Regions from separate parts of the Arthrobacter methylotrophus genome, predicted to be linked through region 2. Evidence: riboswitches for the same ligand, from Rfam matches in the RefSeq annotation. Region 2 holds a riboswitch; the other holds the start of a gene.
The links. A riboswitch is a leader RNA that binds a small molecule or an ion and turns the genes downstream of it on or off. The one in region 2 is predicted to bind guanidine.
Positions count from the first base shown of each region.

Region 1: it holds a riboswitch for guanidine, as region 2 does, so the genes downstream of both, ABD884_RS21570 (DMT family transporter) here and ABD884_RS00550 (DMT family transporter) in region 2, are expected to answer to the same signal.

Region 1 covers NZ_BAABED010000001.1:4,182,852-4,186,190, reverse strand. Annotated here, with positions in the region: gene ABD884_RS21575 (DMT family transporter) at 561-935, opposite strand; gene ABD884_RS21570 (DMT family transporter) at 935-1,258, opposite strand; guanidine-III (ykkC-III) riboswitch at 1,268-1,333, opposite strand; gene ABD884_RS21565 (RES domain-containing protein) at 1,375-1,995, opposite strand; gene ABD884_RS21560 (hypothetical protein) at 1,999-2,391, opposite strand; gene ABD884_RS21555 (TnsA-like heteromeric transposase endonuclease subunit) at 2,670-3,339, shown strand, end outside.
Region 2 covers NZ_BAABED010000001.1:110,328-113,666, reverse strand. Annotated here, with positions in the region: gene ABD884_RS00560 (phosphoribosylanthranilate isomerase) at 1-359, opposite strand, end outside; gene ABD884_RS00555 (HutD/Ves family protein) at 493-1,122, shown strand; guanidine-III (ykkC-III) riboswitch at 1,269-1,333, shown strand; gene ABD884_RS00550 (DMT family transporter) at 1,344-1,658, shown strand; gene ABD884_RS00545 (DMT family transporter) at 1,661-2,026, shown strand; gene ABD884_RS00540 (aldo/keto reductase) at 2,103-3,122, shown strand; gene ABD884_RS00535 (MBL fold metallo-hydrolase) at 3,157-3,339, shown strand, end outside.

The DNA.
Region 1 (3,339 bases), 4.1 Mb from region 2:
GCGGCGGCAATAGGCGGCTGTCCCTTTTCGATCGATAGCCGGCTGTTACTGGCTTGGATGCCAGACGTGTGAATGATGGGGAAGTGCGTTCCGGATGCCGAGGGATGAGAAATGTGGAGCGCTCGGCCACTAACTTAAGGATTTGCCGGCCAAGGAATGAGACGCGTGCGTCACCGTCGGACGCAGCAAGCTCTTGCGCGCCAGCCCAATCAACTTGGGGAATCGAGAACGCGCAAAGGTGCCCGCACAAATCTGTGCGCCGCTGTCTGCCCATACGTCGCGCTGGCGGTTGGGATCGTGCCACTTTTGTCAGATTACGGTCTAAGAGATTCTCGACTCCTTGTCAGAAAAAGAAGAATCGGACCCTATTCTGACAGCTTTCGGATACCTGGCTGACGTCGGGTTGGGGTGTGCCTCTAGCATGCAGGCTCCAATGTGCCGGAGGCGACCGTCCGAAGAGTTACCTGTTGCCTAGGTGTGGCATGCCGCGTCCCCTTAAGGTTGCTGGGGAGCTAAGAATGCAAAATCTAGCGAACTTTTCACCGGACGAACACTCCGAGTCAGCGGCGGGAAGAAACTGCCTCGAGCTCCCCCTCGGGAGCACCACTGGGCTGGGCTCTCAGGCCAGCGGCGCAGCCCACGATGCCCGAAATGAACAGCAGTTTCAGCAGGCTGAGGGGCTCCACGCCGGTTGCCATCGCCCAGCCCACCGTGAGTGCGGCACCAATACCTACCCAGATAGCGTAGGCGGTGCCGAGTGGGATTGTGCGGATAGCCCAGCCCAGCCCGAGCATACTCAGCGTTGCTGTGGCGGCGAAGACCACGGTCGGCAGGGGTTTGCTGAAGCCGTCGGACATCCCTAAGGCTGTGGCCCACACGGCTTCCAGTACGGCCGAGGTCAGAAGTACGAACCAGGGGATGGAACGCTGCAGCATCACGCGGCCACCTTTAGGCCAACCACGCACGCGGCGATGCCGGACAGCAGGAGCAGGCGCGTCGCCGTCAAGCCTTCAACTTTGGTGATGACGGCATACGCAGAGGTCAGCACCACGCCGACGCCTACCCACACGGCGTAGGCGGTGCCGGTGGGAATGGACTGCATCGCGATGGCCATACCGCCGGTGCTGGCGGACACGGAGGCCAGGAACACGGCGGCGGGGGCGAGGCGATGCCTGCCCGAGGCCTGGGAAGCACGGTGAAGCGCTGCTGCCCAGACGGCTTCAAGTGCGCCGGAGAAAATAAGTAGCAGCCATGCCATCAGGGATCCTTTGGCCAGTCTTGTCGCGTGCCGGGTACTGAACCGTCGTCCGGAGGCTCGGTTTCAGAGCCTTGGTTCACCTTCACATGGACGGTTGTTCTAGTCAATGGTTCTAGTTAGATTACGAACGTTTCTTTTGATTCAAAGCAATGGTCTTGTGAGAGTGTAGTTGGCCGGGCCGAAACGGGAGACTGGAGAGTAAAAGTGACGCCATCGAAGTCTGTCATTTCATAGAGCCACGCGGCGACAGCCTGTGTCAGGCGCCGCGGCCGGGCGTCCTTCAGCGCCGCTGCGTCAAAGTCAGCCAGGCCCAGGCTCAGGGCCACACCGATGAAGTGCGGGTACAGGGCTGCGACGCTGCCGGAGGCGGTCACCGCACAGTAGCGGCCCGACAACTCAGCCGATCCGGCCGCGCGTTCATCGAGCCATTCCTTGGGGACTTGTCCAGGGGGAATTGTCGGATGCAGGACCTTGTCCTCGTCGTCCTCGATGATCTCGTCCAGCTCCATGCTGAGTCTGGCGTCATGACGGAAGCCGGCCAGAACCTCGAGCAGGCAAGCCAGCAGGCTCGAGCCTGCGTAGATTGTGCGGAAGTTGCCGTGCAGGTCGTCCCATCGGCCCGGGAATCTGCCGTCCGTGGCCCATTCCCAGCCGCTCCAGGCCCATGGCTCCGGTTGGAATCCGACGCGCCAGACTCTTGCCGCGGCTTCAGTCGCGGTCAGTTGTTCAGAAGCCACCGATCAGCCTGCCGCCGCGAAAGCGCGTGCAGCGGCCAGGACGAGCGGGCCGGCGTCGTCCAGCTGCCCCTCGCGGAGCAAACGCGCCGGAGGGACATCGTCAAGCTGTGGATTCATCCCTTGGAACCAGGCCTGCACCACGGCCCTGGAATCACGCTCACCGAGCAGGGCCGCCACGTGGTAGGCCGTGCGCAGGCGCCGCATTACATCGGCGGAGGGCTTCCTTTCCCCGTCCGCCCAAAGCCGTACAGCGCGCGTTTCCTTCACCGATCCGATGTACGCGACCAGCTTCGCCCCCAGCAGATCCCTCAGATCGCGGACCAGCTCCGGGTCGGGAAGACGGATGGAATCCTGATGGGCCTTTAGCCCTCCACGGGCTCCCGTCACTGCTGTCATACCTGATGATCCCACGGAAAGCAGGTGAAATCAAGGACTAAAACACACCCTAAAACACACCCAAAACGCCGATAATGAAGATTCCGTCAAGTAGCGTCTCCGGCAGCTGAGTCGGAAAAACTTCAAATCGGGAGGGCGTGTCCTGTCTCACCTAAGGTGAGGCAATCTCACTACAGATGAGGCATTGCCTTTTTTGTCTCACTGCAGTTAAGGCATTGGTGCGGCGTGTCTCACCTCACTTAAGGCATTGGCCGGTTTTGTCTCATTACAGTTGTGGCATGGGACACGCTGCGGCGGCGTCCGAAGCTTGTGCCGGACGCGATCTTGCTCCAGGCGCCCTGACCTACAGGGAGCAATTTTCCTCTGCGTCCAGGACTGGTTATCTCGCTGATTGCTGGATGATCCCGTTTGAGAACTCATTGCCGATTCGGCGTCTGACAGCATTCAAGGGACAGCGTAACTTCGCCGGTCTCTGGTGGTGCGCCACGAACCAGCGGCACGTCGGCTTCGAATCCTGGTGCGAACGTGACAATCTGATGCTTCTGGACTTCGACCCTGATGTCGCCGGCTTCTCATCCCAACCCTTCCGCATGACCCTGCCTTCCTCCCTCCCCCAGGGTTCACACGTGCCGGACTACTTCGTCCGGCTGGCGGATGGCTCGGCCGCCGTGATCGATGTCCGGCCTGACAACAGGGTGACTCCGGCGGATCAGGACATTTTTCATGCGACGGAGGACTTGTGCGCGACGGTCGGCTGGGCGTACAGGCGCCTCGGAGGGTTGCCGGCTGTTCTTCTGGCAAATCTGCGGTGGCTGTCCGGATACCGGCACCCGAGGTGTGTTCGGCCGTCGACAGCAGCCAAGCTCCTGGACAGGCTCGCCGCCGACGGCCCGATGTCAATACGTAGCCTGGCTGCTGCAACCGGTGACCCTGTCACGATCCTTGCAC
Region 2 (3,339 bases):
AGGAGTTCCTCGCCCCATTCCTCGAACTCCTCCGGCGCGGCACCCATGGTGACCGCCCTGATCAGCCGCATGCCGGCGTCGTGCACGGTCTTTACATCTTCCGGCGAGCGGCTGCCGTGCAGTTGGACCCATTTCAGGCCAGCCTCGCGGGCTGTCGCAACGGCGTCCGCGGCGGTCTCGCGGCGGAAGACTCCGACGGCGGCCACACCTTCCGGTACATGGACGAGTAGGTCCCGGGCGCGGTCTGGCGATACCTGGCGCGGACTCTTGGTCAGCACGAAACCCACGGCGTCTGCGCAGGACTCGACGGCGGCCTGCACTGATTCAGGCGTGCTCAGGCCGCACACTTTGACGAACATTCCGGGCCTCCAACCGTTTACCTCCCTACGACGTTAGCAAGGGCATCAGGGATTGATGAACCGAGCCAAGTTTGCGCCGATGTTACGGGAGCGTTCAGCCGGGTGAAGGCAGGCTCGGGCTAGGCTGGAGCGCATGGAGATCATCCGTTTTGCCGAGCTCAAGCCTCAACCGTGGCGCAACGGCGGCGGGGTGACCCGCGAACTGGCGAGCCATCCGGAAGCGGCGTCGGCGCAAGACGGGGCGTGGGACTGGCGCGTCAGCATCGCCGACGTCGTATCGGCCGGCGATTTCTCGATGTTCCCCGGTATGGAGCGCGTCATCACGGTGATCGACGGCGAGTTGCTGCTGCTCACGGTGGACGGTGAAGAGCACCCCTTGGAAAAGTACCGGCCCTTCCGGTTTTCCGGAGAAGCAGCCTCTTCCAGCGCGCTCCCTACCGGCGACATCCGGGATCTCAACGTGATCGCCCGCGCCGGCGAATTCAAGGGCTACACGTCCATCATCGAACTCTCCAAGAAGCGTGCACACCCCGTGTTCGAGGGCCAGTTGGCGGTCCTCTTGGAGGGCAAGGCTTCCGTCACTTCCGGCGCGCAGACTGCGGAAAGCGCGGAGGCACCAGACGGTGAAGCCGCGACGACGGAACCTGTGGACCTCGCTCGCTACGACGCGGTAGTCGGATCGGACACCCGCAGTCCGGAAATCCTGGGCCGTGGATTCTTGGCCGTTATCTCCATCGACCGCGTGGAGCATGCGCACTCCTAGGTCCGGGCGCTGGACATAATGCCAACATGCACACCCGCACACCCCAGCACTGGACATGTCCCTTGGTGGTGCTCGCGGCTGGGCATGTCCTCTGGTGAGGCTCGCCACGAAAACTCGCCCCCCGGCGTCGAGCTTGCTAGCCTCGAAGAAAGGCCAGCACAGGGACCTCCGGACGACGGCTCAGTACCCGGCACGCGACAAGACTGGCCAAAGGATATGTCATGTCGTGGTTAATCCTCATCCTCTCCGGTGGACTCGAAGCCGTCTGGGCGGCCGCACTCCACCGTTCCCAAGGCTTCCGCAGGCCATTGCCTTCCGCCGTCTTTCTCGTCACCGTGGTTGCGAGCACCGCGGGACTGGCCTTCGCCATGCAATCCATCCCCACTGGCACCGCTTACGCAGTGTGGGTGGGGGTCGGCGTCGTCCTCACGGCCGTTTACGCGATGATCGCCAAAGTTGAGCGCCCGACGGCGGCCCGCCTGCTGCTGCTCGCGGGTATCGGTGTGTGCGTGGTCGGCTTGAAAGTGGTGGCGTAGCAATGTCCGCCAAGTTCGCATGGGCCGTTTTATTGGCCTCCTCCGTGCTCGAAGCGGTGTGGGCGACGGCCCTCGGCCTGTCCAACGGATTCAGCCAAGCTATCCCCACCGCCGTCTTCGCCGTCACGGCGACCCTCAGCATGATCGGCCTCAGTATCGCAGTCGGGCGCATTCCCCTTGGCACGGCCTACGCCGTTTGGGTGGGGATCGGCGCTGCGCTCACGGTCGGCTGGGCGATGGCCACCGGCGTCGAACCCCCCAGCCCGCTCAAGCTGCTCTTCATCGCGGGAATCGTGGGTTGCGCAGCAGGATTGAAGGTGCTTCCCTCGGAGAAGCATGATGAAGTGGCCGAGCCAGCCGAGCTTTGAGCCGGGGCGTGCGGAATACTCCCCCGCCCCGCGGAGTTGCCAGCAATGAGATGACCACTCGGCGAAGGAGACAACCATGAGCCCGGAAACCACGACGGCACACCTCGGCGACGGCCTGACCGTGAGCCCCCTCGGATTCGGCGGAATGGCGTTGACCCCCGTGTACGGCGAGGTGGACCCCGCCGAATCCCTCAGGACACTGCATCATGCCGTAGACGCCGGCATCAGCTTCATCGATACGGCGGATATTTACGGCGCGGGCGAGAACGAGGAACTGATCGCCAAACTGTTGAAAGATCGCCGCGACGAGGTCCAGCTGGCTACCAAGTTCGGAATCGTGGGCAATCCGCGGGATGGCTACACCGATGTCCGCGGAGATACCGCCTACGTGACCCAGGCGGCGGAAGCGAGCCTCCGCCGCCTGGGCACTGATGTCATCGACCTCTACTACATGCACCGCCGCGACCTCCGCGTTCCGATTGTGGAAACCGTGGAGGCCATGGCGAAGCTTGTCCGGGCGGGCAAGGTCCGGCACCTGGGCTTGTCGGAAGTGACGGCCGAGGAGCTAAGGGAAGCCAACGCGGTGCACCCGATCGCCGCCGTGCAGAGCGAATGGTCAATCTGGAGCCGGGACGTTGAACGCAACGTCGTCCCGGCTGCAGCCGAGTTGGGAGTGGGCTTCGTGCCCTATTCGCCGCTTGGCCGGGGGTTTCTGACCGGGACCGTCAACGCCGAGCAACTCGGCGAGAACGACTTCCGGCACCGCATCCCCCGTTTTGCCGACGGAGCCCTTGACGCGAACCAGGCGGTTGTTGCCGCCGTGCGCTCCGTGGCCGCTGAGCTGTCGCAGAGCACTGGCCGGGATGCAACTCCCGCCCAGGTGGCTTTGGCGTGGCTTTTCGCCCAGGGCCACCGCCTTAAGCTCAGCGTGGTCCCCATCCCCGGCACGCGCAAGGCGCACCGGATCGACGAGAACCTGGGCGCCCTGTCGCTCGTGATGAGTGCCGCCCAACTGGACGTGCTCGACGGCGCTGCGGACGCCGTCGTCGGCTCACGGTCCGCGGATCCCACCTGGGTTTCGCAGGGCCGCGAATAATCGCTAAGCCGCGCTGGTTCCGTAAAGTGGACGAATGGACTCACTCATTCATTCACTGCGTGACATCACCGTCCGGCGTATCTCGGTCAGCGAGATGAACAACAACGTGTACCTGCTCACCGCTAAGGGAAGTGGTGCGCAGATCCTGATCGACGCCGCCGACGACCTTCCAGCGATCCAGCAAATGATCGGGGCCTCGGCCGCGGACACTACGGCC